DNA from 3 places in the Zobellella sp. An-6 genome. Region 3 is predicted to be linked to each of the others. Evidence: predicted binding sites of a transcription regulator. Region 3 holds the regulator's gene; each other region holds the start of a gene.
What was found. The regulator sigma-54, encoded in region 3, starts transcription at its own class of promoters, with help from an activator protein. The targets are predictions, from matches to a motif close to TGGCACNGTTTTNGCTT.
Positions count from the first base shown of each region.

Region 1: ACT7DK_RS03095 (P-II family nitrogen regulator) is a predicted target of sigma-54. The motif match lies at 7,353-7,369, and genes of this name have one in related genera.
Region 2: ACT7DK_RS02865 (superinfection exclusion B family protein) is a predicted target of sigma-54. The motif match lies at 7,303-7,319, and genes of this name have one in related genera.

Region 1 is NZ_CP199259.1:678,647-689,068, forward strand. It holds gene ACT7DK_RS03070 (patatin-like phospholipase family protein) at 1-2,219, shown strand, start outside; gene acnB (bifunctional aconitate hydratase 2/2-methylisocitrate dehydratase) at 2,431-5,028, shown strand; gene ACT7DK_RS03080 (sterol desaturase family protein) at 5,252-6,292, shown strand; gene ACT7DK_RS03085 (YacL family protein) at 6,316-6,672, shown strand; gene arfB (alternative ribosome rescue aminoacyl-tRNA hydrolase ArfB) at 6,814-7,230, opposite strand; gene ACT7DK_RS03095 (P-II family nitrogen regulator) at 7,408-7,746, shown strand; gene ACT7DK_RS03100 (ammonium transporter) at 7,762-8,988, shown strand; gene ACT7DK_RS03105 (Fe(3+) ABC transporter substrate-binding protein) at 9,216-10,229, shown strand; gene ACT7DK_RS03110 (ABC transporter permease) at 10,265-10,422, shown strand, end outside.
Region 2 is NZ_CP199259.1:621,334-631,755, forward strand. It holds gene fusA (elongation factor G) at 1-1,817, shown strand, start outside; gene tuf (elongation factor Tu) at 1,881-3,065, shown strand; gene ACT7DK_RS02845 (TIGR01244 family sulfur transferase) at 3,227-3,652, shown strand; gene ACT7DK_RS02850 (SulP family inorganic anion transporter) at 3,656-5,362, shown strand; gene ACT7DK_RS02855 (bacterioferritin-associated ferredoxin) at 5,445-5,636, shown strand; gene ACT7DK_RS02860 (methylglyoxal synthase) at 6,191-6,652, shown strand; gene ACT7DK_RS02865 (superinfection exclusion B family protein) at 6,684-7,256, opposite strand; gene ACT7DK_RS02870 (GlcG/HbpS family heme-binding protein) at 7,494-7,925, shown strand; gene ACT7DK_RS02875 (TetR/AcrR family transcriptional regulator) at 8,095-8,715, shown strand; gene ACT7DK_RS02880 (MFS transporter) at 8,849-10,252, opposite strand.
Region 3 is NZ_CP199259.1:3,717,614-3,728,035, reverse strand. It holds gene ptsN (PTS IIA-like nitrogen regulatory protein PtsN) at 1-390, opposite strand, end outside; gene hpf (ribosome hibernation promoting factor) at 393-680, opposite strand; gene ACT7DK_RS17450 (RNA polymerase factor sigma-54) at 705-2,138, opposite strand; gene lptB (LPS export ABC transporter ATP-binding protein) at 2,191-2,916, opposite strand; gene lptA (lipopolysaccharide transport periplasmic protein LptA) at 2,919-3,452, opposite strand; gene lptC (LPS export ABC transporter periplasmic protein LptC) at 3,421-3,969, opposite strand; gene kdsC (3-deoxy-manno-octulosonate-8-phosphatase KdsC) at 3,966-4,520, opposite strand; gene ACT7DK_RS17425 (KpsF/GutQ family sugar-phosphate isomerase) at 4,517-5,491, opposite strand; gene mlaF (phospholipid ABC transporter ATP-binding protein MlaF) at 5,692-6,489, shown strand; gene mlaE (lipid asymmetry maintenance ABC transporter permease subunit MlaE) at 6,483-7,262, shown strand; gene mlaD (outer membrane lipid asymmetry maintenance protein MlaD) at 7,269-7,742, shown strand; gene mlaC (phospholipid-binding protein MlaC) at 7,767-8,408, shown strand; gene ACT7DK_RS17400 (STAS domain-containing protein) at 8,405-8,689, shown strand; gene ACT7DK_RS17395 (BolA family protein) at 8,676-8,936, shown strand; gene murA (UDP-N-acetylglucosamine 1-carboxyvinyltransferase) at 8,950-10,209, shown strand; gene degS (outer membrane-stress sensor serine endopeptidase DegS) at 10,346-10,422, opposite strand, start outside.

The DNA.
Region 1 (10,422 bases), 3.0 Mb from region 3:
TGTTAGTGGCCGCCAGCCTGCCGGCCCTGGCCGAGCGCCCCAGGGTCGCCCTGGTGCTCAGCGGCGGTGGTGCCAAGGGCGCCGCCCATGTGGGGGTGATCAGGGTGCTGGAAGCCAACCGTATTCCGGTGGACATCGTCACCGGCACCAGTATGGGCGCCTATGTGGCGGGCATGTACGCCCTGGGGCTGGATGCGGAGGAGCTGGAGCGGCAGGTACTGGGACTGGACTGGAACCAGGGCTACCAGGACAAGGTGGGGCGGGATGAGCTCTCGCTGCGGCGCAAGCGGCAGAACGACGAATACCTGCTGCGCACCGATATCGGCATCGACCCGGAGTGGCGTTTGAGCCTGCCCGGCGGCTTCTTCCAGGGGCAGGCCATGGGGGCCCTGTTGCGCCAGAGCACCCTGAACCTGCCGGGGCTGAAGAGTTTCGACGACCTGCCCATTCCCTTTCGTGCGGTGGCCACCGACATGGAAACCGTCACCCCGGTGGTGCTGAGTGATGGTCACCTGGCGACCGCTATGCAGGCCTCGATGTCGGTGCCCGGGGTGCTGCAGCCGGTGGAGGTCGGCAACCGGCTGCTGGCCGACGGCGGCGTGGTCAACAACATGCCGGTGGACGTGGCCCGGGAGTTGGGGGCGGATATCGTGATCGCGGTGGATATCGGCGATGCCATGCTGCCCCGGGACCGGCTCGACAGTGCCCTGGCAATGATAGGCCAGCTCACCAACTACCTGACCCGTTCGAGCACCGAGCGGCAGCTGGCGCTGATGACCGATCAGGATGTCCTGATCTCCCCCAATATCGGCGGTATCGGGGTGGGGGATTTCAATCTGATGCGGGATGCCATCGCCCGCGGCGAGGCGGCGGCCACCGTCATGCTGCCCCAACTGCAGGCCCTGGCCCTGAGCGAAGAGGATTACCTGGCTTACCAGAGCCACAAGCTGGACCGCCGGGCCCAGCTGCAGCGCTCGGACGCCGTCTACCTGGATCGCATCCTGGTGGAGAACGACTCCGGCCTGAGCGAGGCGGTGATCCGCGACGTGCTGGGGGTGGTGCCGGGCCAGTTTCACCAGACCCGGGATCTGGAGGAGGGCGTGCGCCGCCTCTATGCCCTGGATGCCTTCGAGCGGGTCAGCTACCGCATCGAAGAGCGGGAGGGGGAGCAGGTGTTGACGGTGCAGACCAGCGAAAAAGGCTGGGGGCCCGGCTTCGTCGATTTCAAGTTCGCCCTGGAGGACGATTTTTCCAGCCGCTCCAACTACGAGATTGGCGCCCAGTTCCGCCGCACCAATATCAACATGCTGGGAGGGGAGTGGCTGGCGGAGGCGACCTTCGGCAGCAACAAGCAGCTGGCCTCCGAGTTCTATACCCCGCTCGATACCGACTACGACTTCTTCTGGAAGGTGCGGGGCGAATATGAAAAGCGCCGGCGTACCTTTTTCTTCGACGCCTCGGATCCCCAGGCCGAGCTGTTCCGGCCGCTGACCACCCTGGACTTCGACTACGCCACCTGGAGCCTGCTGAGTGAACTGGGCTACAACCTCCATCCCTGGAGCGAACTGGCCCTGGGCTTCCAGGGCCTGGTCGGTGACATCGAAGCGCGCAATATCGACGAACGGCTGGATATCGACTCGCTCGGGCCCTATGTGCGCTTCAGCCACGATACCCTGGACAACGTTTTCTTCCCCACCCGGGGCCAGGCGTGGGAGCTTCGCCTCGGTTACTATCGCAACAGCCTGGATCTCAATGGCGGCAAGGAGAGCGCGACCGGCCTGGATTACGATCTGGAGTGGCTGCGGCCCTATGCCTACGGTCGCCACACCCTGATCGGCAAGCTGGCCTTCGGCGGCTCCAGCGCCGAGCAGCCTGTGCCCACCTTCGCCCGCAGCCTGGGCGGCCTGTTCAACCTGTCCGGCTACCAGAGCGACCAGCTCAGCGGCCGTTACAGCGGCTTCGGTGGCCTGCTCTACCATTACCGCTGGTTCGACAACGACTTCGGCGCCTTCCGCTCGCCGGTATACCTGGGCGGCTCCCTGGAGCGGGGGGGGGTATGGAACTCGGGGGCGGAAGTCGGCTGGGACTCCTCGCTGACTGCCGGTAGTGTTTTTATCGGTGTGGATACCAACTGGGGGCCGTTATATCTGGCTTATGGCCATGGCGAAGGGGATAAAAACAGTTTTTATCTCTATTTTGGTAATCTGTTCAGTTTTTGATGTTAATGGCTTGTTGGTGACAGGTATCGGGTTGGACGTGCAAAAACATATAAAAAACATGGGGTTAATTCATCATTCGACCAAAGGGTAGGGGGGCCGGATTTTAATTTGCGGTTAAAACTTATATACTGCTGCGGCGTCCGGACGGGACGCCAGCCCCCAACAAGGATTTCCCGCCCACGGTGGCGAATGATAATAAGAGGATACAGTCGTGCTTGAAGCCTATCGTAAACACGTCGAAGAACGTGCCGCAGAGGGAGTGGTCGCCAAGCCACTCGATGCAGAGCAAGTTGCCGCCCTGGTTGAATTACTCAAGAACCCACCCGCCGGCGAAGAATCCTTCCTTTATGAACTCCTTTCCACCCGCATCCCCCCCGGTGTCGACGAAGCCGCCTATGTCAAGGCCGGTTTCCTCGCCGCCGTGGCCAAGGGTGACGTGAGCTCGCCGGTGGTCTCGCCCGAGCAGGCCACCGAGCTGCTGGGCACCATGCAGGGCGGCTACAACATCCAGCCGCTGATCGAGCTGCTCGATGTCGCCGCCCTGGCGCCCATTGCCGCCAAGGCCCTGTCCCACACCCTGCTGATGTTCGACGCCTTCCACGACGTGGCCGACAAGGCCAAGGCCGGCAACGCCCACGCCAAGCAGGTGCTGCAGTCCTGGGCCGACGCCGAGTGGTTCCTGGGCCGTCCCGCCCTGGCCGACAAGATCACCCTGACCGTGTTCAAGGTGCCCGGTGAAACCAACACCGACGACCTGTCCCCGGCCCAGGACGCCTGGTCCCGTCCCGACATCCCGCTGCATGCCCTGGCCATGCTGAAGAACGCCCGTCCCGGCATCGCCCCCGACGAAGACGGCGTGGTCGGCCCGATCACCGCCATCGATGCGCTCAAGGAAAAAGGCTTCCCCCTGGCCTACGTGGGCGACGTGGTCGGCACCGGCTCCAGCCGCAAGTCCGCCACCAACTCCGTGCTCTGGCACATGGGCGACGACATCCCCTTCGTGCCCAACAAGCGCGCCGGCGGCGTGTGCATCGGCGGCAAGATCGCCCCCATCTTCTTCAACACCATGGAAGATGCCGGCGCCCTGCCCATCGAGTGCGACGTGACCAAGCTCAATACCGGCGACGTCATCGACATCTACCCCTATGAGGGCAAGGTCTGCCGCCACGGCAGCGACGAGGTGCTGGCCGAGTTCAGACTCAAGACCGAGGTGCTGCTCGACGAAGTGCGCGCCGGCGGCCGCATCCCGCTGATCATCGGCCGCGGCCTGACCGACAAGGCCCGCGCCGAACTGGGCCTGGGCCACTCCGAGGTGTTCAAGCGCCCGGCCGACGTGGCCGACTCCGGCAAGGGCTACACCCTGGCCCAGAAGATGGTGGGCAAGGCCTGCGGCGTGGCGGGCGTGCGTCCCGGCCAGTACTGCGAGCCCAGGATGACGACCGTGGGCTCCCAGGACACCACCGGCCCCATGACCCGGGACGAGCTGAAAGACCTGGCCTGTCTGGGCTTCTCCGCCGACCTGACCATGCAGTCCTTCTGCCACACCGCCGCCTATCCCAAGCCGGTGGACGTGGTGACCCACCACACCCTGCCCGACTTCATCATGAACCGGGGCGGCGTGTCCCTGCGCCCGGGCGACGGCGTCATCCACTCCTGGCTGAACCGCATGCTGCTGCCCGACACCGTCGGCACCGGCGGTGACTCCCACACCCGTTTCCCCATCGGTATCTCCTTCCCGGCGGGCTCCGGCCTGGTGGCCTTCGCCGCCGCCACCGGCGTGATGCCGCTGGACATGCCCGAGTCGGTGCTGGTGCGCTTCAAGGGCGAGATGCAGCCCGGCATCACCCTGCGCGACCTGGTGCACGCCATTCCCTACTACGGCATCAAGCACGGCCTGCTGACCGTGGCCAAGGAAGGCAAGATCAACGAATTCTCCGGCCGGGTGCTGGAAATCGAAGGGCTGCCCCAACTGAAGGTGGAGCAGGCGTTCGAGCTGGCCGATGCCACCGCCGAGCGCTCCGCCGCCGGCTGTACCATCAAGCTGGACCAGGAGCCGATCGCCGAGTACCTGAACTCCAACATCGTGATGCTGAAGTGGATGATCGCCGAAGGCTATGGCGACCGGCGCACCCTGGAGCGGCGCATCAAGGGCATGGAGGAGTGGCTGGCCAACCCGGAGCTGATGGCTGCGGACGCCGACGCCGAATACGCCCACGTGCTGGAAATCGACATGAGCGAGATCAAGGAGCCCATCCTGTGCGCGCCCAACGATCCGGATGACGCCCGCCTGCTGTCCGAGGTGCAGGGCGAGCAGATTGAAGAGGTGTTCATCGGCTCCTGCATGACCAACATCGGCCACTTCCGTGCCGCCGGCAAGCTGCTGGACAAGTACAAGGGCCAGCTGCCGACCCGGCTGTGGGTGGCGCCGCCGACCAAGATGGACAAGGACCAGCTGACCGCCGAGGGCTACTACGGCATCTTCGGCCGGGTCGGTGCCCGCATCGAGATCCCGGGCTGCTCCCTGTGCATGGGCAACCAGGCGCGGGTGGCGGACAACAGCACGGTGGTGTCCACCTCCACCCGCAACTTCCCCAACCGCCTGGGCAAGGGCGCCAACGTCTACCTGGCGTCGGCCGAGCTGGCGGCGGTGGCGGCGATCCACGGCAAGCTGCCGACGGTGGCGGAGTACCTGGAGTACGCCAAGGAGCTGAACGCCACGGCGGCGGACACCTACCGTTACCTGAACTTCGACGAGCTGGACAGCTACCTGGAGAAGGCCGATACCGTGATCTTCCAACAGGCCATCTGAGCGCCAGTTAGAATACCTTGAAGAAAAAGCCAGCCTCCGGGCTGGCTTTTTGCGTTTTAATGATGTCCGTTCGTGCCGGACCGCCGGTCCCCTTGCTGCATCCTGGGGGCATGACAACGGGGTACATCGTGGTGAAAGCAGAATGGAATTGAGAGTAAGTTTTTTTTAGAATACGTCGGATGCGACGCCACGAGGGTGTTCGCTTGATGGACGATATCGTTGTATGGAACAGTTTTCGGCCCTGGCCGACGCCCTCTATGGCCTGCTCTGGCTACCACTCTGGCACAAGTTCACCGGCCTGTTCGATCTGAATGGGCGCATGGGGCTTTTCTTCTTTGCTATCTCCACGCTGGTGGCCTACGGGCTGTACCGCCGGCAGCGGTGCCTGGGTTATACCCAGGCGAACGGCTTCTGGCACTATCTGGGGGGCAGCGAGGTGTGGTGGCACCCCTCTGCCCGCCTCGACTATCAGTATTATTTTGTTCGCGCCCTGCTGCACCTGGCCCTGGTGTTGCCGGTGCTGGCCTGGCTGGATCCCTACCTGTTGCGTTCCGCCGACGTCCGGGGGCTGCTGGACGAGTTGTGGGGAGCCAGGCCCTGGGCGGGGGACAGCACCGGCCTGATGCTGGGCTATGGACTGGGCGCCTTTCTGGTAGCCGACTGCGTGCATTACTGGGTGCACAGGGCCTTTCACTGCCGCTGGCTGTGGGAGTTTCACAAGGTGCACCATTCCGCCACCGTCATGGTGCCCTTTACCGCCAGTCGAGTGCACATCGTGGAGAAGCTGGCCGAGAAACTGTGCAAGGGGACCGCCCTGGCGCTGTTTGCGGGACTGTTCTTCTACCTGAGCGGAGGCAAGGTCGGCAAATACACCCTGTTTGGTGCCAGCTACCTGGTGCTGATCTTCAATTCGCTGGCGGCCAATCTCCGACACACGCATGTCTGGCTGTCCTTTGGTCCGCGGATCGAACATCTGATCAACAGCCCGGCCCAGCATCAGATCCACCACAGCCGTGATCCACGCCATTTCAACCATAACTTCGGCACCAATCTGTCGGTCTGGGACTGGCTGTTCGGCACCCTGTACGTGACGACGGCCCGGCCCGAGCCGTTGCAGTTCGGTGTCGGCCCCAGGGACAACGAGCGCTATCAGCGGATGAGCACTCTGATCCTGCGTCCCTTCTGGGTGACCGGCCTCAAGCTGTGGCGCGCCCTGCAAGGACCGATCCCGGCTGTTCGGTCCGCGCGCCGGCGGGTAGAATAGCGTTCTTTTTACTGGGGGCAGCGATGGATTTTGAGTTTTTCCGGGATCTGACCGGGGTGTGCCGGGCGCGTTTTTCCATGGGCCATGAGGCCTTCGGACAGTGGCTGACCGATGAGGTGACGCCGGCGGAGGCGAGCGCTCTGCTGGCGCAGATCCGGCGGCTCGAGGCGCGCCAGGACGAGGAGTTCAGGAGAGTTTACGCCGAGTTCACGTTGTTGCTGAGCCGGGACGATGCCGAGCTCGCGGCCCATAGCCTGGCGTTCGAGGGCGACCAACTGGAAGAAGGCATGGCCTATTACGACGACGAGCTGTTTGCCGGCTGCGGCCTGGACGATCTGGCCCGGGTGCTGGAGCAATGGCGGGCGTTTATTCAAGCTTGACGCGGTAGGCTGGACGGATAAAGCTGCCCGATGTTGGCTGTGGATTTGGTCTCGATCGGATCTTTTTCTGCCTGCCCAGGCCACAGGCACAACATATAAACCTCAGCCGGCTCGGGCAGCTTCCCGCATCAGGCTTCCCGCTTACAGCTTGATCTTCCCCCGGCCGCTCTTGATTTTACCCCTGTGGGTCTTGCTGTCCATCCGGCGGGCCCTGGCGGCCTTGCCCGGTTTGGTGGCCCGGCGCACCTTGATGGGGCGGCCGGCCTGCTGCAGCAGGGCCACCAGGGCGGCCTTGGCGGTTTCCTTGTTCATCAACTGGCTGCGATCGGATTCGCAGCGGATCAGTATCCAGCCGGACGGCAGTATTCGGCTGTCCTTCATCTCGCCCAGGGCCGTCTTGTAACTGTCGGGCAAACTTGGACTATTGGCGTAGTCGAAGCGCAGCTGCACCGCCGAGTCGGTCTTGTTGACGTGCTGGCCGCCGGGGCCGCCGGCCCTCATGGTCAGGAATTCCAGTTCCCGCTCGGGGATATGCACCCGGGCCGATATTTCCAACATGCCTTTCTCCGACGCACCATTTTGGTGCCTTCCTGTTCAAGTCTGCACCAAGATAACATTCCGTCCTTGGTTGGGGCCAGCCTGCATATTCTAACTATATGAAAAATAAATAATAAAAAAGTTGGCACAGAGATTGTTTATAGCCAAGGGTCACAGGCTTAAAACACGGAGCTAGCCATGAAGATGATCTGCGCCATTATCAAACCGTTCAAACTCGACGACGTGCGTTCGGCCCTGGCCGAGGTGGGCATCGACGGCATGACGGTGTCGGAAGTGAAGGGATTTGGCCGCCAGAAAGGGCACACCGAACTCTATCGGGGCGCCGAGTATACCGTGGATTTCCTGCCCAAGATCAAGCTGGAAATCGCGACCCAGTCCGATCAGGTGGAGCGGGTAATCGAGGCCATCTCGGAAACCGCCTACACCGGCAAGATCGGCGACGGCAAGATTTTTGTATTTGACCTGCTGCAAACCGTGCGGATCCGCACCGGTGAGCGCGACGTAGAAGCGATTTAAGCGAGGGAACGCATGATGGATGCATTGACCGAAATGAAGTTTGCCCTGGACACCTTTTATTTCCTGATGTCCGGTGTGCTGGTGATGTGGATGGCGGCGGGCTTTGCCATGCTGGAAGCGGGCCTGGTCCGCGCCAAGAACACCACCGAAATCCTGACCAAGAACATTCTGCTGTTCGCCATCGCCTGTACCATGTACCTGTTGGTCGGCTACCACATCATGTACGTGGACAACGCCGAAGGCGGCTGGCTGCCGAGCCTGGGCGGTCTGATCGGCGCTCAGGCTGATGATGCCGACCACGCCCTGGAATCCGACTTCTTCTTCCAGGTGGTGTTTGTGGCCACCGCCATGTCCATCGTCTCCGGTGCCGTGGCCGAGCGCATGAAGCTGTGGGCCTTCCTCGCCTTCTGTGTGGTGCTGACCGGTTTTATCTACCCGCTGGAAGGTTACTGGACCTGGGGCGGCGGCTTCCTGTCCGCGTGGGGCTTCACCGATTTCGCCGGTTCCGGCATAGTGCACATGGCCGGTGCCGCCGCCGCCCTGGCAGGGGTGCTGCTGCTGGGTGCCCGTAAAGGCAAGTACGGCAAGAACGGTGAAATCCACCCGATCCCCGGCTCCAACATGCCGCTGGCGACCCTGGGCACCTTTATCCTGTGGATGGGTTGGTTCGGTTTCAACGGCGGTTCCCAGCTGCTGGTGTCCGATATGGAAAACTCCACCGCCGTGGCCAAGATTTTCGTCAACACCAACGCCGCCGCCGCCGCCGGTGCCATCGGCGCCCTCTTCGTCACCAAGATGACCTGGGGCAAGGCGGATCTGACCATGATCCTCAACGGCGCCCTGGCCGGTCTGGTGGCCATTACCGCCGATCCGCTGTCGCCTGGCCACCTGTGGGCCGCCTGTATCGGTTTGCTGGCCGGCGTGCTGGTGGTCTATGCCATCGTGAGCCTGGACAAGCTGCGTATCGATGATCCCGTCGGTGCCATCTCCGTGCACGGTGTGTGTGGCATCTTCGGCCTGCTGTTGGTGCCGGTGGCCAATGAGGGCGCCACCCTGTGGGCCCAGCTGGCCGGCATAGTGGTCATCGGTGCCTGGGTCTTCTGCGCCAGCCTGCTGGTATGGTATGTGCTGAAGCAGGTGATGGGTATCCGCGTGACCGAAGAGGAAGAAATGTCCGGCATGGACATGATCGACTGCGGTATCGATGCCTACCCCGAGTTCGTTACCGTGAAGCAGAACTGAATTCCATGACTTGACGAGGCTGCCGAGCCTGGTTTTGGGAGACCCGTTGGGTCTCCCTTTTTTTGTTATGCCGCCTTGATCTGGCGCAAGGAAAAACCGGGAGGATGGCGAACCTTATTGCAGATAACAATTTTTATTATTTAGATGCGGCTTAGCTGTTGATTCCCATGCGAACCCGGTTATACTCCTAAACGTTAATTATTCTCACTCAACCAAAGGGAATCTGGATGATGTCTAACAAGTTGTTCCTGTCTGCCGCCGCCCTGCTTGTGTCCAGCGTTGCCGCTCAGGCCTTCGCCGAAGAAGTCAACGTTTACTCCAATCGTCAGGACTTCCTGATCAAGCCCATCGTCGACGAGTTCACCAAGGAAACCGGCATCCAGGTCAACCTGGTCAACATCCCCGACGGCATGGGCGAGCGTCTGGAGCGGGAGGGTCGCCTGTCACCGGCGGATCTGGTGCTGACCGTGGACATCAGCCGCCTGATGGACGTGGTGGACAAGGATCTGACCCAGCCGGTGCAGAGCGAAGTGCTGGAGCAGAATATCCCGGCCCAGTACCGGGATCCGGATGGCAAGTGGTTCGCCCTGACCAGCCGTGCCCGTGTGATCTACAGCTCCGCCGAGCGCGTGGGCAAGACCGACATCACCTATGAAGAGCTGGCCGATCCCAAGTACAAGGGCAAGGTTTGTACCCGCAGCGGCAAGCACGCCTACAACGTGGCCCTGACCGCTTCCATGATTGCCGAGCACGGCACCGAATACACCAAGCAATGGCTGGAAGGCCTCAAGGCCAATCTGGCACAGAAACCCCAGGGCGGCGACCGGGATCAGGTCAAGGCCATCCGTGACGGTGTGTGCGACTACGCCCTGGGCAACAGCTACTACTACGGCGCCATGCTTAACGACGACAGCCAGCGTGACTGGGCCGAAGCGGCCGTGGTCAATTTCCCCAACCAGGGAGACAGGGGCACTCACGTGAACATTTCCGCCGTGGCCCTGACCAAGCACGCCAAGAACAAGGAAGCCGCGGTCAAGCTGATGGAATACCTGGCCGGTGATCAGGCCCAGCATCTGTACGCCTCCGCCAATCACGAGTATCCGGTCAAGCCGGGCGTGGAGCCGTCCGAACTGGTTAAGAGCTGGGGGGATTTCAAGGCGGATGAGCTGCCGCTGACCGAAGTCGCAAAACATGCAAAAGAAGCCATCCAACTGATGGACGAAGTCCAATACGATCTGTAAAAAGACGGGGGCCCGTTCCCCCGTTTGAGTGGTAGATGAAAAGACTTGGTTGGACGGTCGGCAGCTGGGGCATCGCCCTGTTGCTGACCTTGCCTATTTTGGCGTTAATCGTGGAAGCACTGTTGCCCGCGGAGGATATTTTCCGGCACCTGTGGCGCACCGTGCTGCCCGTCTATATCAACAATACCTTCTG
Region 2 (10,422 bases), 3.1 Mb from region 3:
TCACCATCGAAGTAGAACGTTCCATGCGGGTGCTCGACGGTGCCGTCATGGTGTACTGTGCGGTGGGTGGCGTGCAGCCCCAGTCCGAGACCGTATGGCGTCAGGCCAATAAGTATCACGTACCGCGTATTGCCTTCGTCAACAAGATGGACCGTACCGGTGCCAACTTCCTGCGCGTGGTGTCTCAGATCCAGAGCCGCCTGAAGGGTGTACCGGTACCGGTACAGCTGCCGATCGGCGCCGAAGAGGGCTTCCGTGGCGTGGTCGACCTGGTCAAGATGAAAGCCATCGACTGGAACGACGAAGACAACGGCACCAGCTTTGAATACCACGACATCCCTGCAGAGATGCAGGAGCTGGCCGAAGAGTGGCACCAGAACCTGGTGGAAGCCGCCGCCGAAGCCAATGAAGAGCTGATGGAGAAGTACCTGGAAGAAGGCGCACTGAGCGAGGAAGAGATCAAGTCCGCGCTGCGCAGCCGGGTACTGAACAACGAAGTCATCCTGGTGACCTGTGGTTCCGCGTTCAAGAACAAGGGCGTACAGGCCATGCTGGACGTGGTGGTCGACTACCTGCCGTCGCCGGTGGAAGTACCTGCCATCGCCGGTGTGAAGGAAGACGGTGAAACGCCGGACAGCCGTACCGCCGACGATGCCGCACCTTTCGCCGCCCTGGCGTTCAAGATAGCGACCGACCCCTTCGTGGGCAACCTGACCTTCTTCCGTGTCTACTCCGGCGTGATCAACTCCGGCGACACCGTGCTCAACTCCGTCAAGGGCAAGCGCGAGCGTTTCGGCCGTATCGTACAGATGCACGCCAACAAACGGGAAGAGATCAAGGAAGTACGCGCCGGTGACATCGCCGCCGCCATCGGTCTGAAAGACGTGACCACCGGTGACACCCTGTGTGCCCAGGACGCGCCTATCATTCTCGAGCGGATGGAGTTCCCTGAGCCGGTTATCTCCGTGGCCGTCGAGCCGAGAACCAAGGCCGACCAGGAGAAGATGGGCCTGGCCCTGGGCCGTCTGGCGCAGGAAGACCCGTCTTTCCGCGTGTGGACCGACGAAGAATCCGGTCAGACCATCATCGCCGGTATGGGCGAGCTGCACCTGGACATCATCGTCGACCGGATGAAGCGCGAGTTCAAGGTAGAAGCCAACGTGGGTAAACCCCAGGTGGCCTACCGCGAAACCATCCGTGGCTCCGTGGAGCAGGAAGGCAAGTTCGTGCGTCAGTCCGGTGGCCGTGGTCAGTTCGGTCACGTCTGGATCAAGATCGAGCCACAAGAAGCCGGTGCCGGCTACAAGTTCGAGAACGCCGTTGTCGGTGGTGTGATTCCGAAGGAATACATCCCCGCCGTTGACAAGGGCATTCAGGAGCAGATGAAGCAGGGCGTGCTGGCCGGTTATCCGATCGAAGACATCAAGATCACTCTGTACGATGGTTCCTACCACGATGTTGACTCTTCAGAAATGGCCTTTAAGATCGCCGGTTCCATGGCGTTCAAAGCCGGTTTCATGAAGTGCAACCCTGCGCTGCTTGAGCCGATGATGAAGGTTGAAGTAGAAACGCCGGAAGAGTACATGGGTGATGTGATCGGTGATGTTAACCGCCGTCGCGGCATCATCGAAGGCATGGAAGACGGTCCTACCGGCAAGATTGTCAATGCTTTGGTTCCGCTGTCCGAAATGTTCGGCTACGCCACCGACCTGCGTTCCCAGACCCAGGGGCGTGCTTCTTACTCCATGGAGTTTGCCAAGTATGCCGAAGTGCCTGCGAACATGGCAGAGGCGGTTATCGCTTCTCGTAAAGGTTAATTAATCTTTGTTTTAACTCCCCACCCGTGTTGCGGGTGGGATCAAACTAGGAAGGACTAGGTCGTGTCTAAAGAAAAATTTGAACGTAAAAAACCGCACGTTAACGTCGGTACCATCGGCCACGTTGACCATGGCAAAACCACTCTGACCGCCGCCATCACCAACGTGCTGGCCAAGAAATTCGGTGGTGCTGCCCGCGCATTCGACCAAATCGACAACGCGCCGGAAGAAAAAGCCCGTGGTATCACCATCGCCGCTTCTCACGTTGAGTACGACACCGAAAGCCGTCACTACGCTCACGTTGACTGCCCCGGCCACGCCGACTACGTGAAAAACATGATCACCGGTGCGGCCCAGATGGACGGCGCCATCCTGGTGGTTGCCGCTACCGACGGCCCCATGCCGCAAACCCGTGAGCACATCCTGCTGGCCCGCCAGGTAGGCGTACCCTACATCGTCGTGTTCATGAACAAGTGTGACATGGTCGACGACGAAGAGCTGCTCGAGCTGGTAGAAATGGAAGTGCGCGAGCTGCTGTCCGAGTACGACTTCCCGGGCGACGACATTCCGGTCATCCAGGGTTCCGCCCTGAAAGGCCTGGAAGGCGACCCCCAGTGGGAAGAGAAGATCCTGGAGCTGGCCAACGCCCTGGATACCTACATCCCCGAGCCCGAGCGTGCCATCGACGGTGCCTTCCTGATGCCGATCGAAGACGTGTTCTCCATCCAGGGCCGTGGTACCGTGGTAACCGGTCGTGTTGAGCGCGGTATCGTGAAAGTGGGTGATACCATCGAAATCGTCGGTATCAAAGACACCGTCACCACCACCTGTACCGGCGTCGAGATGTTCCGTAAGCTGCTGGACGAAGGCCGTGCCGGTGAGAACATCGGTGCCCTGCTGCGTGGTACCAAGCGTGAAGAAGTTGAGCGTGGCCAGGTTCTGGCCAAGCCCGGCTCCATCAAGCCGCACACCAAGTTCGAATCCGAAGTGTACGTGCTGTCCAAGGAAGAAGGTGGTCGTCACACCCCGTTCTTCAAGGGCTACCGTCCGCAGTTCTACTTCCGTACCACCGACGTGACCGGCACCATCGAACTGCCGGAAGGCGTTGAGATGGTAATGCCGGGCGACAACATCAAGATGGTGGTGACCCTGATCGCCCCGATCGCGATGGAAGACGGCCTGCGCTTCGCTATCCGTGAAGGCGGCCGCACCGTTGGCGCCGGCGTTGTTGCCAAGATCATCGAGTAATCGAGATCCGGCAATCGCTAAAAAAAGGAGGCTTCGGCCTCCTTTTTGCGTTTCAGGGCTTGCATGCCGATTTATTATTAGAATAGTCTAATTTAATTAGACTGTTGTCCCGAAGCTGGCAAGCTCAGGACGCCGTCGTCATTTCAGAGCGAGGCGCTACCATGGATATCAGGCAAGTGACCGCCACCTTCGCGGTGGCGGATCAAATCACCGAGGAAGATTTGCCCCTGTTGAGGGCCAGAGGCTTCGGGACCCTGATCTGCAACAGGCCCGATGGTGAGGTGGAGGGGCAGCCGGCGGCCGAGGTGCTGGCTGCCCAGGCTCGGGAGCAGGGCTTTGAGTGGCTCTGGATCCCTATCGCCTCCGGCAACTTCACTCCTGAGGCCATCCAGGCCTTCGAGCAGGCCTTGGCCGCTACCGAGCAGCCGGTGCTGGCCTTTTGCCGCAGCGGTACCCGCTCCATCACCCTCTGGGCCCTGGCTCAGTCCTCCCGGCAGACGGCGGCGGAGCTGCTTACCACCGCCGCCCGGGCCGGTTATGACCTGTCACCGATGGCCCCGTTGCTCGACGCCCGCTTCAAGGGCTGAGCCGTGCCGTTGCCGCTGTTCGACTGGTGTCGTCACTACGACAGGCCGACCCTGGTCCAGGATCTGGGGGCGGCGCTGATCGTCACCCTGATGCTGATCCCCCAGTCGCTGGCCTATGCCATGCTGGCCGGATTGCCGCCGGAAGCGGGGCTCTACGCCAGCATATTGCCGTTGCTGGCCTATGGGGTCTTCGGCTCGAGCCGCACCCTCTCGGTCGGGCCGGTGGCGGTGCTGTCGCTGATGACGGCCTCCACCCTGGGGCAACTGCAACTCGACGGGGTGCATTACCTGAATGGCGCCCTGGTTCTGGCCCTGATGAGTGGCGGTTGGCTGCTGTTGTTCGGGCTGTTGCGGCTGGGCTTTGTCGCCCATTTTATCAGCCATCCGGTGATGTCGGGCTTTATCAGCGCCTCGGCCCTGCTGATCACCCTCAGCCAGTTGGGCCCGCTGCTGGGGGTGGGGCTGGAGGGGCATCAGTTGCTGGCCCTGGGCTCCCTGGTGCGGCAGTGGGATGCCATTACCCTGGCCACGGTGGTGATGTCGGCGGCCAGCCTGACGCTGCTGCTCTGGTCCCGCTACCGACTGCAGGGCGTGCTGTTGCGTCTGGGGTTGGGCGAGGGGCTGGCCACTGCCCTGGTGCGCTTGACGCCGGCCTTGCTGGTGATAGCCGGCATGCTGTTGTCGTGGGGGCTCGATTTGGGCGTGCTGGGCGTCGCCCTGGTGGGCGAGGTGCCATCAGGGCTGCCTGCCTGGAGCTGGCCGCAGTGGTCCGGACTGCCCTGGCAGGCCCTGATCGTGCCGTCGCTGCTGTTGGCCTTGGTGGGTTTTGTGGAGTCGGTCTCGGTGGGGCAGACCTTGGCGGCCAAACGCCGCCAGCGGATTTCCGCCAACCAGGAGCTGATCGGCCTGGGGGTTTCCAATATCGCCGCCGGCCTGTCCGGCGGCATGCCGGTGACCGGCGGCTTCGCCCGCTCCGTGGTCAATTTCGATGCCGGGGCCCAGACCCCGGCGGCCGGCATCTACACCGCCGTTGGGATAGCGCTGGCCGGCCTCTGGCTCGCTCCCTGGCTCAGTGTCCTGCCCAAGGCGGTGCTGGCCGCGACCATAGTGGTGGCCGTGCTGGGGCTGTTGGACTGGCGCCAGTTTCGCCACATCTGGCGCTACTCCCGCACCGACTTTGCCGCCCTCGGCCTGACCTTCCTGGTGACTCTGGTGGTGAACGTCGAGTTGGGACTGCTGGCCGGCATTGCTGCTTCCCTGCTGCTGCACCTTTACCACAGCTATAAACCGCACTGGGCCGAGGTCGGCCTCATCGCCGGTACCGAGCATTTCCGCAACCGGCTGCGTCACCGGGTGGAGTTGGACCGAAGCCTGCTCTGCCTGCGGGTGGACGAGAGCCTCTACTTCGCCAATGCCGGCCAGTTGGAAAACATCGTCGCCACCCTGGTGAGCCTGCGTCCCGAGGTGCGGCACCTGGTGTTGCAGTGCAGTGCCATCAACCGCATCGATGCTTCCGCCCTGGATAGTCTGCAGATGATCAACGAGCGACTGCGTCTGGCCGGCATCGGTTTTCACCTGGCCGAGGTCAAGGGGCCGGTGATGGACCGGCTGCGGCAAAGCGCCCTGCTCGAGCGGCTGAATGGCCGGGTGTTTCTGACCATGTACCAGGCTTGGGAGGAGCTGACGGCCCAGCCCGAGTATGTGATCTGAGCGGTTTTTTTCGGCAAATAATGGCTTGCATTGATAACCACTATCATTTAGATTTATTCCATCGAGGCGGAGGATTTCTCTTATGTACGTGTGTCTGTGTAAAGGCATTACCGAACGTCAGCTTAAACAGGCTATTGCCGAAGGCAGCACCGAGTTCAAGCAACTGAAGCGTGAGCTGGGCACAGGTTCCCAGTGTGGCAAGTGCATCCCGGTGGCCATGGCCATACTGGCGGAAGAAAACGCCAAGACCCAGCTTTACTACGAAGTTGCCTGAAACCCCGCTGCTCCATTCTCCCCTGCTCCGTTTTTAGAAGACTTTTCACTGCCAGGCGCCCTGCTCGATGACAGGGAGCCCAAGATCATTTCCCACCTCAATGAGGTGCTGGGTAACGAGCCGATGACCTGCTCGAATTCATCCTGTTCCTTCAAGGCATCCCCAACCTGCAGGGCTTGGCCGGCTGTGCATCGGAGAAGATACCGAAGAGATGATCAAGGCAACCCCATCCTTGGAAATGGAGGGTATCCCCGGCCTCAAGAAGGCCATCGCCGATGTGGCGTCGGTGGGGGACGCTCGCTGAAGCACCATTGGGATCAGTTAGTTAACCGCCTGGAAACGAGGAGTGGATGGGCGGGTTCGTAACCCTGCTCGGACTTATCGACCGGGCTGGTATTCAGCGCTACCGGCAGGCCCGGGTTGTCGACGACGGCTGAGCTCGGATCGCGCACAGGAACCCACAGCCCGGCCGGGGCTTTTTCCGTTTGGGGGCTGCTCATCCGCCCCGGCTTTGGATACTATGGACCCAGACTTTAGCAAGGATGTCGATAGCGATGAAAAATACTCAAAGAACCCTGCCGCCCCACAAGAATGTCGCGCTGGTGGCTCACGACCATATGAAAGAGCAACTCCTGGAGTGGGTGGCCAGCCGGGCCGAACAGCTGAAGCTGCACCACCTCTACGCCACCGGTACCACGGGTACCATGCTCAGCCGCAAGGTCGGGTTGCCGGTGCGCTGCCTGCTGTCCGGCCCCATGGGGGGTGATCAGCAACTGGGCGCCATGATCGCCGAGGGCAAAATAGACGTGCTGATCTTTTTCTGGGACCCACTCAACGCCGTGCCTCACGACCCCGACGTCAAGGCCCTGCTGCGCCTGGCCACGGTGTGGAATATCCCGGTGGCGACCAATATCGCCACCGCCGACATGTTGATGGACAGCTCTCAGATGAGTCGGGATTTCAGCATCCGTATCCCGGATTACGAAGGTTACCTGAAGGAAAGAACCTCCGGCTGAGCCGGTGGCGCCCCGGCCCAGGCCGGGGTATTCAGTTCCGGCCCAGCTGCTTGTAGGCGTATTTTGGCCTGGTGTTGAGGATCAGGTTTTTCTGCTCCTCGGTCATGTTGGCGGGATTGAGGCCCAGTGCCTTGAAGGTGAGCAGGGGACGAGCTTCCAGAGTAATCATCAGTGGCTTGATGGCGTTGAGACCTGGCTCAACGGGCTCGCCATAGGCATAGGTCAGTATGCCCTGCTCCAACAAATTTTTGACGGCTGGCTCGGTGACCGGCAGTTTTATGACGCTCTTGCGTTGGATCACGAATTCCCGCAGTACCGCCTTTTCACCCGCATCCAGATAATCCAGCACTTCCTTCAGCAGTTTTTGCCTTACCAGTCGTTGCTTGCGATAAAACACGTGTTGAAACAGCAGTATGGCAGCATGGGCGAGGAAATAGGAAGCGGACACCACCATGCCCAGCACGAACAGCAAGCGGTAATCGGCCAGCCAGAGGCCGAAGCTACCGGCAAAGAGGCTATCCGGTAACAGGGTCACCAGGGTACAGCTCAGCAGTAACCAGCACATAAACCAGTTAAGCGGCGAAACCTCTCTTAAATCCAACATGCTTGTCTCCACAATACCGGGCCACGGGCCGATCTGTCTCTCATTTAAGCAATTGATGTGCCATCTATGGGTGAATGGGTATTAAGACCCATTCGGCCATTATCAAGAGGCCGAAGAGGTAACGGAAAATTTATTTTTACATTAAATGTATACAAATGATCTTAACATTGTGTCTTTTATGTGTTTTATTAGTACTCAATTTAGAGCCAGTGTTACAGCTGACAGGGAGTCCAGGTAATGAGTACAGTTACACTTGAGCAGGCACTGACGATTACGCGCGGTGCCTTACAGTACGGGCTAGAGGTGGGTGCGGCGCCGCTGACCGTCGCCGTGCTGGATAATGCCGGCAGGCTGGTGTCCTTGCAACGCCAGGACGGCTCCAGCCTGCTGCGGCCGGACATCGCCATCGGCAAGGCCTGGGGTGCCATCGCCCTGGGGCGCAGCTCCCGTGGTCTGGCAGAGATGGCCGCGGCCCGGCCGGCCTTCATGTCGGCGGTCAACGTGCTGGCCCAGGGCAACATAGTACCGGTGCCCGGCGGAGTGCTGATCCGTGACGAGGCCAACCGTCTGCTGGGTGCCGTCGGCATCAGCGGTGATCAGTCGGACGTGGATGAGGCCTGTGCGGTTGCAGGAATAAAATTGGCCGAACTGGTCGCGGATTGCGGCTAGTTCGGCAGCTTTGTGCAGTAACGCGTTGTTTTGGTCGAGGGGTAACCTTGGTTACTCATTTTTACGCGCCCGCTTCGGTGGGCGCTTTTTTTTATTAATTTTTACGGGATTCCGGTATGGTTAGCAAAAATAAATTTTCAATCTAATGGCCTGGAGCCTGAAACCCCGTATGTCCCGGATCAGAGTCAAGAACGAAGAAAAGATCATCCGTGCCGCCAGCCGGATTTTTGCCGAGAACGGCTATGCCGCCACCAAAACCGCCGATATCGCCGAACTGGCCCAATTACCCAAGCCCAACATCTACTACTATTTCGGCAGCAAGGAAAAACTCTACCGGGCGGTGCTGGAAAGCGTGACCGAGCCCTTGCTGGCGGCGTCCGTCCCCTTTATCGAATACCGGGATCCGGTGAAGGCCCTGACCGCCTACATCAAGGCCAAGTTGTTGATTTCCCGCGATTATCCCTATGCTTCCAAGGTCTTTGCCAACGAAATCATGCACGGTGCCCCCCATCTGCCGGAGGACATCATCGCCCGCCTGAGCGAGCAGACCCGCACGCTCAGTGCCAAGCTGAACGACTGGGTGGGACTGGGATTGATGGCGCCCGTCAATGCCCATCACTTGCTGTTCGCCATCTGGGCCTCCACCCAGACCTATGCCGACTTCAACTGGCAGATCACCATGGCGCTGGGCAAAGAAGAACTGGATGACGGCGATTTCGACCAGGCGGCGGAGGTGATCACCCGGCTGGTGATCGACGGTTGCCGGGTGAAATCCCTGGCGGCGGACTAAATAACTGATCCTAATAGTGCTACATCAACCGGGTCCCGCACACAGACACGCCGTGAACCCATCCCTGGCGCGGAGGGTCTGCTTAGCGAAACCCTGTCGCTGCCGGCGGTGATCTACCATTCGGAACGGTTATTTAGGGACGGGCGGGATCGTTCTTGGCGGTGTCCGCCAGGCTGGCGTCGGGCATCCACCACCCCAGCACCAGGCAGAGCAGGGCATAACCGGACAGGGCCAGGAATACCGGCATGATCCAGTCGCCGCCGCCGTTGCCCTGGTACTGCCAGCCTAACAGGGCCACCCCCAGGGTTCCGCCCAGTGAGCGGATAAAGTTCATCAGCGCCAGTCCCGATCCCAGCTGACGGGCGGGCAGGGCGTTCTGCACCGCGATGGAGCAGGCGACGATCAGAAAGCCGATGCCCACCCCGGCCGCGATCAGCGTCGGATAAAGCCATAACCCCGGCTCCTGCCGCTGGAACACCCAGCACAAGCCACCACAACCCAGGCCCAGGGCGATGCCACCCAGCCAGGGAAAAGGCCGGCAGAACCCCTGGCGGGCGATGCGCTTGCCGCTGACAAAGGTGCCCAGGGTCACGCTCAGGATAAACCACAGCAACACCAGGCTGGTCTGGGAGGGCGCCATCGCCAGTCGCTGCTCCAGCCCGAGGGGCACATAGACCAGCAGCGCCAGCCGGATGGCCTCCGACAGGGCCAACAACAGCACGGCGGTGCCGAACAGCCGCTCCTTCAGGAAACGCAGCGGCAGCACCGGCCCCGGATGCCGCCATTGGTGCCAGATCAGCAGCAGGCTGAGCAGGGCAGAAAGCCCCAGTAAGGACGCTTGGTAGGGGGCCAGCACCGGGGCGACCAGGGTGACATTGGTCGCCAGCCCCCAACCACTCCCCGTCAGCAGCAGCAGCAGGATGCCGACGCCGTCCGGCCGTCCTTTGGCGCCCTTGTGACCCAGATCCTTCAGCGCCCAGTGGTTGAGCCCCAGCGCCAGCAGCCCCAGCGGCACCTTGAAGATAAACAGCCAGCGCCAGTCGAACAGGCCGATGATAAAGGCACCGAGCAGAGGGCCGGCCACGCTGGAAATGGCGAAGAGGGCGGAGATATAACCCTGGTAACGGCCCACCTGGCGTGGCGGTATCACATCGGCGATCACCGCGAAAGACAGGGCGATCAGGCCGCCGCCGCCGGCCCCGGTCAGCAGCCGGGTGGCGAGCAGGAGCGGCAGGGCGTCGACCAGGCTGCTGGCGAGCGAGCCCAGGGTAAAGAGCGAAATGGCCATGGCCAGGCAGGGACGGCGGCCGAAGCGATCGCTTAACCGGCCGTAGATGGGCATGCTGAGGGTCATGGCGAAGAGGTAACTGCTTACCAGCAAGGGAGCCAGCTCCGGGGCCGAGAAGGCCCGGCCCAGGGTGGAGAGCGCCGGCATCAGCAGGGTGATCTCCAGTGCCCCCAGCATGATGGCCAGGGCCACCCCCATGAACACCCGCTGTATCCGCCGTCGTTCGGTTGGCGCCGTTGCTTGAATCATGTTCTTTCCGCTCCCGCTACACTTAACACAAAAGGCCAGAAAAACTGCTGTCACTAACGTACACAACTATTTAGTTAATTGCTTGTCCCGGCAACCACTTAACACCCGGTGGCAACAAAATGGTTACCCGGCTGTGAAATATTTGTTGACTCATGGGTCAGTTTTTTATT
Region 3 (10,422 bases):
TTTGCACACCTGCTTGTTGCTGAGCTTTTCGGCAATCAATGACAGCGTCTTGAGGTGCTGTTTGCACTCCTGCTCGGGAACAAGCAGGGCAAAAACCAGGCCGACCGGCTGGTTGTCGATGGCATCGAACTCCACCGGCTCGGCAAAGGTGAGTAGTACGGCGGTCGCCTTGTTGTCATCGCTGATACGGCCATGGGGAATGGCGATACCATTGCCGATGCCGGTGCTGCCCATTTTTTCCCGGGCCAGCAGGCAATCGAACAGCTGCTGGCTGCTGATGTTCAGGTGTTGGGCGGCCAGCTCACTGATGATTTCCAGAGCTCGTTTCTTGCTTGTGCAGGGAACCGCACTGCGAGTGCAGTCCCTGCTCAGTATGTCGGCGACTTCCATGGTTATTTTTGCTTGAGTTTCTCTTTGTGTTTGATGATCTGGCGATCCAGCTTGTCGATCAAGCCGTCGATGGCCGCGTACATGTCTTCGTGCTGGGAGTTGGCGAAGACTTCGCCGCCACTGACGTTCAGCTTGGCTTCGGCGATCTGTTGCAGTTTTTCCACGTTGAGGATGACGTGCGCATTGGTAATGTGGTCGAAGTGACGCTCCAGCTTGGAAAATTTGCTGTTCACATAGTCACGCAGTGAGTCCGTGATTTCCACATGGTGTCCAGTCAGGTTTATTTGCATAACGTCTTCCTTCTTGGTCTGCCTTTAAACCAGGCGTTTACGCTGATTGGAAGGGGGGATGGCCAGTGACTCCCGGTACTTGGCGATGGTTCGCCTGGCCACCTGTATCCCCTGTTCGGCCAGCAACTGGGCGATCTTGCTGTCGCTCAGCGGCTTGGCCGGGTTTTCCGCCCCGACCAGTTTCTTGATCAGGGCGCGAATCGCCGTCGAGGAGCATTCGCCACCGTCGTCGGTTCCCACATGGCTGGAGAAGAAGTACTTCAACTCGAACACCCCCCGAGGGGTGTGCAGGAACTTCTGGGTGGTTACCCGCGAGATGGTGGACTCGTGCATTTCCACCGCCTCGGCCACATGGTTCAGCACCATGGGCTTCATCGCTTCCTCGCCATACTCAAAGAATGCCTGTTGTTGCTCGACAATACAATTGGCAACCTTGAGCAGGGTCTCATTTCGGCTTTCCAGGCTCTTGAGGAACCATTTGGCATCCTGCAGATGGTTGCGGATAAACTGGCCATCCTCGTTGTTGCGCGGTTGCCGGGCCATGGCGGCATAGGTCTGGTTCAGCTTCACTTTCGGCATGGCCTCCGGGTTCAGCTCCGCCACCCAGGCGCCGTTGCGTTTGGTCACTACCACGTCGGGGATCACGTATTCGGAGCTGCTCTGGATGACGGTATGACCGGGTCTGGGTTCGAGCTGCTGGATCAGCGCCAGCACTTCCTTGAGCTCTTCCTCCTTCAGCTTGGCCTTGCGCTGTAGGGTGCGGTAGTCACGGTTGCCGAGCAGATCCATGTGCTGGTTGATCACCTCCCGGGCTTGCTGCAGCCAGGGAGTATCGGGGGGGAACTGCTCAAGCTGGATGCGCAGGCATTCCTGTACACTGCGGGCCGCCACCCCTATGGGGTCGAAGTGCTGGATGCGCTTGAGCACCGCCTCCACCTCGTCCGCCTCGATGTCCAGTTCGTCGCCGGTCACCGCTTCGAGGATGTCGGGCACGTCTATGGTGAGGTAGCCGGCCTCGTCGATGGCATCGATGATGGCCAGGGCGATGGCCTGATCGGTGTCGCTGAAGGGGGTGAGACGCATCTGCCACAGCAGGTAATCCTGCAGGGTTTCGGTGGTCTCACCCTGGTAGACGGTGTCCTCGGCGCCTTCGGGCAGGCCGCCGCCGGCGCCGGAAGAAGCGGTATAGAGCTCTTCCCAGTTGGTGTCCATGGGCAGCTCGTCGGACAGCTGGCTCTGCTCCATGGCGGTATCGGCGGCCATCTGCTCTTCGTGGCGGGGCTCGGCCACGTCGATGGTTTCCGGCTCTTCCTGCTCCAGTAACGGGTTGCTCTCCAGGGCTTGCTGGATCTCCTGCTGCAGCTCCAGGCTGGAGAGTTGCAGCAGACGGATCGCCTGTTGCAACTGGGGTGTCATGGTCAGCTGCTGGCCCAAACGTAACTGAAGAGTTGGCTTCATCTTTTAAAAAAGTCCTTCTATATCGACCGCACTGTCATGATACGGAGCCTGCTCAGAGGCTGAATTGTTCACCAAGATAGACTTTCTTGACCTGCTCGTCGGCGAGGATCTCGGCCGGGGTGCCGGCGGCGATGCGATGACCATGGCTGACGATATAAGCCCGTTCACACACATCCAGGGTTTCCCGCACATTGTGATCGGTAATCAACACGCCGAGGCCGCGATCGCGCAGGTGCAGAATAATCTTCTTGATGTCGATGACCGAAATCGGGTCCACCCCGGCGAAGGGCTCATCCAGCAGGATGAAGCGAGGATCGGCCGCCAGGGCCCGCGCGATTTCCACTCGACGCCGTTCACCACCGGACAGGCTCATCCCCAGGCTGTCGCGGATATGAGTAATATTAAACTCTTCCAGTAATAGCTCCATTTTCTCGTCGCGGCCAATGGCGTCCAGATCCTTGCGGGTTTCCAGCACCGCCATCAGGTTGTCGGCCACGCTCAGACGGCGGAAGATGGAGGCTTCCTGGGGCAGATAGCCGATACCGGCCCGCGCCCGCAGGTGCATGGGATTGAGGCTGATGTCCTGGTCATCGATGGTGATACTGCCCGCATCTCGCTGCACCAGGCCCACTATCATGTAGAAGGAGGTGGTCTTGCCGGCGCCATTGGGGCCGAGCAGGCCGACGATCTGGCCGGTGTTGACGGTCAGGCTGACGTCGGCCACTACCTGGCGTCCCTTGTAGCTTTTCTGCAGGCCGCGTGCTTTGAGTGTCGCCATGCTCAATCCTGGTCCTGTTCCTGGTTGTCGAGGTTCTGCAGTTGCTCGGGCAGGAAGATGGTGGTGACCCGGTCCTGGCCGCCCTGGCTTTCCGCCTCCATCTGCTCCCTATCGATGTGGTAGCGGATGCGATAGCCGGTGACGATGTTGTCGTTCTGCTGCAGTTTGGCATCCTGCAGCAGGGTAATGGTGCGGGCGCGCATGTCGTAGTGGATCTCCCGCGCTTCGGCCTGAACCGGCCGGCCGTTGTCCAGGATCTGGTTATAGGTGGCCGGGGAACCGTGGGCGGTCATGGACTGCAGACCCTGCTCGGTGCGGATCACCACCAGCCGGTCGGCACGTACGTCTATGGTGCCCTGCTTGACCACCACCTGATCGCTGAAGGTCACCTTGTTGTCGGCCAGTTCCACCAGCTGGCGTCCGGCGTCGATGGTGACCGGCTGGCGGAAGTCCGATTCCCTGGCCTCGGCCAGGCCCAGGCCCAGGGCCAGCAGGCCGCCCACGCTAAGGATTGAAGTAAGTTGCCCGGGTTTCATGCAGTAGTTCCACCGTCTGTTGATCAAGGGTGCCCAGCAGGCCCTGGCCCTGGGCCTGGTAGTGCGGGCTGCTCAACTGCACGTCCCGGTTGGAGCGCAGCTGGTTGTTGATAAAATCCAGTTCCAGGTATTCGGTGGTCAGGGTTTCCACCAGGGCGTCCGGAAGCAGGCCCCGGCCGACCACATTGCCGACCATCACCGCGTTGTCGCCGGTATTGATGATGCCTTCGTCTCCCCGCAATCGCCACTGGGGCTGGCCATCGGGCGAATAGAGCAAGATAACAGGTTTTTCCATCAGGGTCATGGACAGCGGATCGTAGTATTCCGCATACTCCGCCTCCAGTCCCCGATAGGGCAGGCCGAGCTGGTTGTACTGGATGCTGGCCAAGCCGCGGGCAATGAAGTCCGGCTGGTAGTCCTGCTCACTGAGCGGGTCCGGGCCGGCGGGCCTGAACCATTGCCAGGCGACGAGCGCAGCGAGGAAGAGGCCGCCGAACAGCCAGGTCTGGCGACTCATAGGCTCATGCCCTTGGCATTGGCCAGCTCGCCCCTCGACGCCAGGATCAGGTCGCAGACTTCACGCACGGCGCCATGACCACCGCGAATACGGGTGACATAGTCGGCTTGTTGCAGCACCAGGGGATGGGCGTCCAGCACCGCGACCCCCAGGCCACAGTCGCGCATGACGGCCAAGTCGACCACATCATCACCGACATAGGCCACCTGCACGGGCTTGAGCTTGAGCGTGTCCAGCAAAGCCTTGTAGCTGTGGCTCTTGTCTCCCTGCCCCTGATAGACGTGACGGACCCCCAGGGAGGCCATGCGCTCGCTGACGATACGCGAGTCCCGCCCGGTGATCACTGCCACCTGGATACCGGCGTTGAGCAGCGCCTTGATGCCGAAGCCGTCCTTGGTGCAGAAGCTCTTGTATTCCTCGCCCTGGTTGCCCAGGTAGATCATGCCGTCCGACAGCACCCCGTCCACGTCGCAGATCAGCAGGCGGATATCGGCCAACCGCTGCCACAGGGTAGTGGAAACGGGGCCATAAAGAGTCTGTTGTTCCATCAGATCACTCCCGCCCGTAACAGGTCATGCATGTTGAAGGCACCCACCGGCCGGTTTTCTTCGTCCACCACCAGCAGGCCGCTGATTTTCTTCTCCTCCATCAGTTTGACCGCCTCGGCCGCCAGCAGTTGGGGCTTGACGGTGGTACAGTGGCGGGTCATGACCTGCTCTATGGTGGTGTGGTGGACATCAATCTTGTGATCCAGGGTGCGGCGCAGGTCACCGTCGGTATAGATGCCGATCAGCCGCTCCCGCTCGTCGACCACGGCGGTAAAGCCGAGTCCGGTACGGCCGATTTCCAGCAAGGCCTCGATGATCAGGGTGTGAGGGCCGACCCTGGGCACCCGGTCGCCCTTGTGCATCAGATCGCCGATCCGTAATAGCAAGCGCTTGCCCAGTGCTCCCCCGGGATGGCTCAGGGCGAAGTCGTCGGCGGTGAAGCCCCGGGCTTCCAGCAACGCCACGGCCAGGGCGTCTCCCATCACCAGGGTGGCGGTAGTGCTGGCGGTGGGCGCCAGGCCGAGGGGGCAGGCTTCCTGCTCGACTCGGGTGCACAGGTGCACATCGGCTTCCCTGGCCATGGTGGAGCCGGGGTTGCCGGTCAGGCAGATCAGCTTGAGCCCACGGCGCTTGAGCACCGGCAGCAGGGCGAGGATCTCTTCACTCTCGCCGGAGTTGGACAGGGCCAGCACCACGTCGGCCTGGCCTATCATGCCCAGGTCGCCGTGGCTGGCCTCGCCGGGGTGGACAAAAAACGCCGGGGTACCGGTACTGGCCAGGGTGGCGGCAATCTTGTTGGCGATGTGTCCCGACTTGCCCATGCCGGTGACGATGATCTTACCCCGGCATAAAAACATCAGCCGGCAGGCTTCGTCGAAGTCTTGGTCAAGATATTGATAAAGGCCGTCGATGGCCGCCTTTTCAATATCCAGCACACGCTGGGCGGTTTTACGGTAATCAAATTCGGCTGACATAGCTCTCTCCACACCTTAGGCGGCGCCATTATAGAAAAGCTTGTGCCGATAAGCGACTGGCGCGGCGAGGTATCTGGCACCCTGGGATACGGTCCCCAGCCGGGACAGGGGGTGGCGCAGCGGCCCAGGAAAAAGCACCGGCTCGGTTGCCCATCCGCCGGGGAACCCATACAATTCTTTCTTTTTTGCGGGGGATCAGTTTGAACCAGAGCCTTGTCGAGATACGGGATCTTTGTTTCAGCCACGGGGAACGTACCCTGTACGACAGGATCAGCCTGCAGATCCCCAAGGGCAGGATCACCGCCATCATGGGGCCGAGTGGCATAGGGAAGACCACCTTGCTGCGCCTGATCGGCGGTCAGCTCAAGCCCGACAGCGGCGACGTCTTGTTCGACGGGGCCTCGGTCCCTGCCCTGAGCCGCGCCCGACTGTATCGGGTGCGTCGGCGTATGGGCATGCTGTTTCAGAGCGGCGCCCTGTTCACCGGCCTGTCGGTATTCGACAACGTGGCCTTTCCGCTGCGCGAGCACAGCGGCCTGCCCGAAGCCATCATCCGCACCCTGGTGCTGATGAAGCTGGAGGCGGTGGGGCTGCGGGGCGCGGCGGCACTGTATCCGGCCGAACTGTCCGGCGGCATGGCCCGGCGGGCCGCCCTGGCCAGGGCCATCGCCCTGGATCCGGACTTGATCATGTATGACGAGCCCTTCGCCGGCCAGGATCCGATCAGCATGGGCGTACTGGTAAAGCTGATTTCTGAGCTGAACCGGGCCCAGGGGCTGACCTCCATCATCGTGACTCACGATGTGGACGAGGTGATGAGCATCGCCGATTACGCCTACATCATCGCCAATAGACAGGTGGTCGCGGCGGGGACGCCGGCCGAGTTGCAGCAACACCAGGATCCCCGGGTGATCCAGTTCCTGCAAGGCCAGGCCGACGGGCCCGTTCCTTTTCACTATCCGGCCCCGGCATTCAGGGAGTCGTTGAAACTATGTTGATCGAACTGATAGGGCGGCTGGGGCGCCAAGGCGTCAGCGGAGTGACCGCGGTCGGCCGCGCCGGTGTCATGCTGCTGCACGCCCTGGTGGGACGCCCCCAGCCGAAGAAGCATTTTCCGTTGCTGGTGCAGCAGTTGCAGGTGGTGGGCGTGCAGTCGGTGGCCATCATACTGGTGTCCGGCCTTTTCATCGGCATGGTGCTGGCCCTGCAGGGCTACAACGTGCTGGTGGACTTCGGCGCCGAAGGCAGCCTGGGGCCCCTGGTCTCCCTGTCGTTGCTGCGGGAGCTGGGCCCCGTGGTGACCGCCCTGCTGTTTGCCGGCCGGGCCGGTTCGGCCCTGACCGCGGAGCTGGGGTTGATGAAGGCCACCGAGCAGCTCTCCAGCCTGGAGATGATGGGCATAGATCCCCTGCGACGGGTGGTGGCGCCGCGTTTCTGGGCCGGCTTCATCAGCATGCCGCTGCTGGCTTTCATATTCAGCATCGTCGGCATCTGGGGGGCCAAGCTGGTGGGGGTCGACTGGCTGGGGGTGGACGAAGGCGGGTTCTGGTCGGCCATGCAGGCCGCGGTAGACTGGCAGGAAGACATCATGCAAGGTTTCGTCAAGAGTCTGGTGTTCGCCCTGGTGGTGACCTGGATCGCCCTGTTCAACGGTTTCGATGCCCGGCCGACGGCCGCGGGCATCAGTCAGGCGACCACCAAGACAGTGGTGCATTCATCTTTGGCGGTGCTGGGGCTCGATTTCGTGCTGACCGCCGTCATGTTCGGGTAGACAATAATGAAATACAGCAAACTGGAATTCAGCGTCGGCTGCTTCATGCTGGCCGGGATAGGTGCCCTGCTGCTGCTGGCGTTCAAGGTGGCGGGGGTGAGCCTCAACAATCAGGGGGAAACCTATACCCTCTATGCCAAGTTCGATAATATCGGCGGCCTCAAGGTCCGCTCCCCGGTCAAGGTCGGCGGTGTGGTGGTGGGCCGGGTCAGCCAGATCGGCCTGGATCCCCGGGATCAGGTGCCGGTGGTGACCCTAGTGCTCAACAAGGAGGCCGGTGACTTTGCCGAGAGCAGTACCGCCTCCATCCTTACCTCCGGCCTGCTCGGGGAGCAGTACCTGGGCCTTAATCCCGGTTTCGCCGACGAAGAGATGGGGATAGGCCTGCTCGCGGACGGTGATACCATCGCCCACACCCAGTCGGCCCTGGTGCTGGAAGAGCTGATCGGCAAGTTTATCTATTCCATCGGCAACAACTGATCCATTGGGAAACCCTGAGGAGTGATGATGAAAAAACTACTGATTTCCTGGCTGCTGGCCCTGGGAAGCCTGTGGGCGCCCCTGACCGCCTCGGCCACTTTTTCCGATCCCTACACCCTGATGAGCGACGTGGCCCAGAAAACCTTCGATCGTCTCAACCGGGAGCAGGCCCAGATCAAGGCCGATCCCGAGCACCTGCGCATCATAGTACGGGAGGAGATGCTGCCGGCGGTGGACGTACGCTTTTCCGCCTTCCGGGTGATCGGCAACCAGCTCAACAGCACCACCCCGGAGCAGCGCGAGCGTTTCGTGGGCGCCTTCAGCGACTATCTGGTGGTGACCTATGCGGATGCCCTGGCGGCCTATAACAATCAGACCCTGGATATCGGCAGCGGCAGCGTGGCCGAGGGCGAGCGCCTGGTGACGGTGCCGGTGACCGTGAAGGAGCCGAATAAGCCGGACATCATGGTGGAATTCAAACTGCGCCAGAATACCCGTACCGGGGAATGGCGGGTGTTTGACATGGTGGCCGAGGGCATCAGCCTGCTGTCCGCCAAGCAGACCGAGCTGAGCGGCCTTATCCGCCAGAACGGCATCGATGCGGTGACCCGCCAGCTGCAGGATCACACCAAGCGGCCGGTGACCCCGTTGGAACGGTCTGAATGAGACTCGAACGCGCTCTAACCAGGGACGAACTGCCGGCTTACTGGGCCGAGCGGCAGTCTCTCTTTACCCTTGACCGGGTGGCGCTGGACGGCGTGGAGCAATTGGATTCGGTGGGTTTGGCGTTCCTGGTGCAGTGGAGCCAGGCGCTGGCCACGGAGGGCAAGACCCTGACCCTGTTGTCGCCGCCGGCCAGTTTCTACCCCCTTGCCGATTTATATGGGGTCGGTTCCCTGTTTGAACTGACCGACAACCCTTCCGGGAGCAAAAATGGATCTGAATAACGAAGTCGAGCGCTTATTGCGGGAGGCCCTGTCCCTGGACGAGCTCTATGTCAAAAGCGAAGGCAGCCATTTCGAGGTGATTGCGGTCTCCGCCGCCTTTGCCGACATGAGCCGGCTCAAGCGCCAGCAGGCGATCAACGGTCCCTTGATGGAGCTGATCGCCCAAAACGCCATCCACGCGCTGAGCATCAAAACCTTTACTCCCGAGCAGTGGGCCCGAGAGCGAAAATTTATCATGCCGTCCTGATGTAGGAGCCGAGATGGACAAATTCAAGATTCAGGGACCTTGCCGCCTGGCGGGCGAGGTCACCATTTCCGGCGCCAAGAATGCCGCCCTGCCGATACTCTTCGGTACCCTGCTGTGCGACGAGGCGGTGCACCTGACCAATGTGCCTCGGCTGAAAGACGTGGATACCACCCTGCAGCTGCTGGCCTCCATGGGCGTGACCGTCAGTGTCAACGGTGACGTCACCGTGCTGGCCGGGGCCGTCAACAGTCATGTGGCGCCCTACGAGCTGGTTCGCACCATGCGTGCCTCCATTCTGGCTCTGGGCCCCCTGGTGGCCCGTTTCGGCAAGGCGGATGTGTCCCTGCCCGGTGGCTGTGCCATCGGTGCCCGTCCGGTCAACCTGCATATCCACGGCCTGGAGCAGATGGGCGCGCGCATCCGGGTAGAGGACGGCTACATCAAGGCCCGGGTCGACGGCCGGCTCAAGGGCGCCCATATCCTGATGGACATGGTCAGCGTCACCGGCACCGAGAACCTGATGATGGCGGCGGTACTGGCGGAGGGACGCACCATTATCGAGAACGCGGCCCGGGAGCCGGAAGTGGTGGATCTGGCCCACTTCCTCAACACCCTGGGCGCCAGGATCCAGGGCATCGGCCAGGACACCCTGATCATCGACGGAGTCGAGGCCCTGCACGGTGGCGACTACCGGGTCCAGCCGGACCGGATTGAAACCGGAACCTTCCTGGTGGGAGCGGCCATTACCGGCGGCGACATCACCTGCCGCAACACGGATCCGCGGTTGCTGGAAGCGGTGCTGGTCAAGCTGAAGGACGCGGGGGCCCTGGTGGAAACCGGTGAAGACTGGATCCGCCTCGACATGAGCAACCGGGTGCTCAAGCCGGTGGATATCAAGACCGCGCCCTATCCGGCCTTTCCCACCGACATGCAGGCCCAGTTCACCGTGCTCAACGCCGTGGCCAAGGGGGTGGGGCGGGTGACCGAAACCATCTTCGAGAACCGCTTCATGCATGTGCCCGAGCTCAACCGCATGGGCGCCAATATCGAACTCAACGGTAACCTGGCCATCTGCGGCGACACCGAGCAGCTGACCGGCGCCACCGTCATGGCCACGGATCTGCGCGCTTCCGCCAGCCTGGTGCTGGCCGGCTTCGTTGCCCAGGGCACCACCACGGTGGATCGCATCTACCATATCGATCGGGGCTACGAGGACATTGAGGCCAAGCTGTCCGGCCTGGGCGGCAAGATAGAGCGGGTCAAAGGCAACTAAAGCCGGAAGCCGTAAGCTAGAAGCGATCAGCTGCCCGAGTGGTTTGCTGAACCTGTGAAAAGGGGAAGACAATGTTGGTCTTCCCCTTTTGTATTTTCAGTCTGCAATAATGGGCTTCCAGCTTCCAGCGCTCGCGTCAGCGCAGCCGCTGAAAGCGGCTGTCTTCTTCGATGTGTACCTTGACACTCCGGATCTGACCGGCCCGTAACAGGG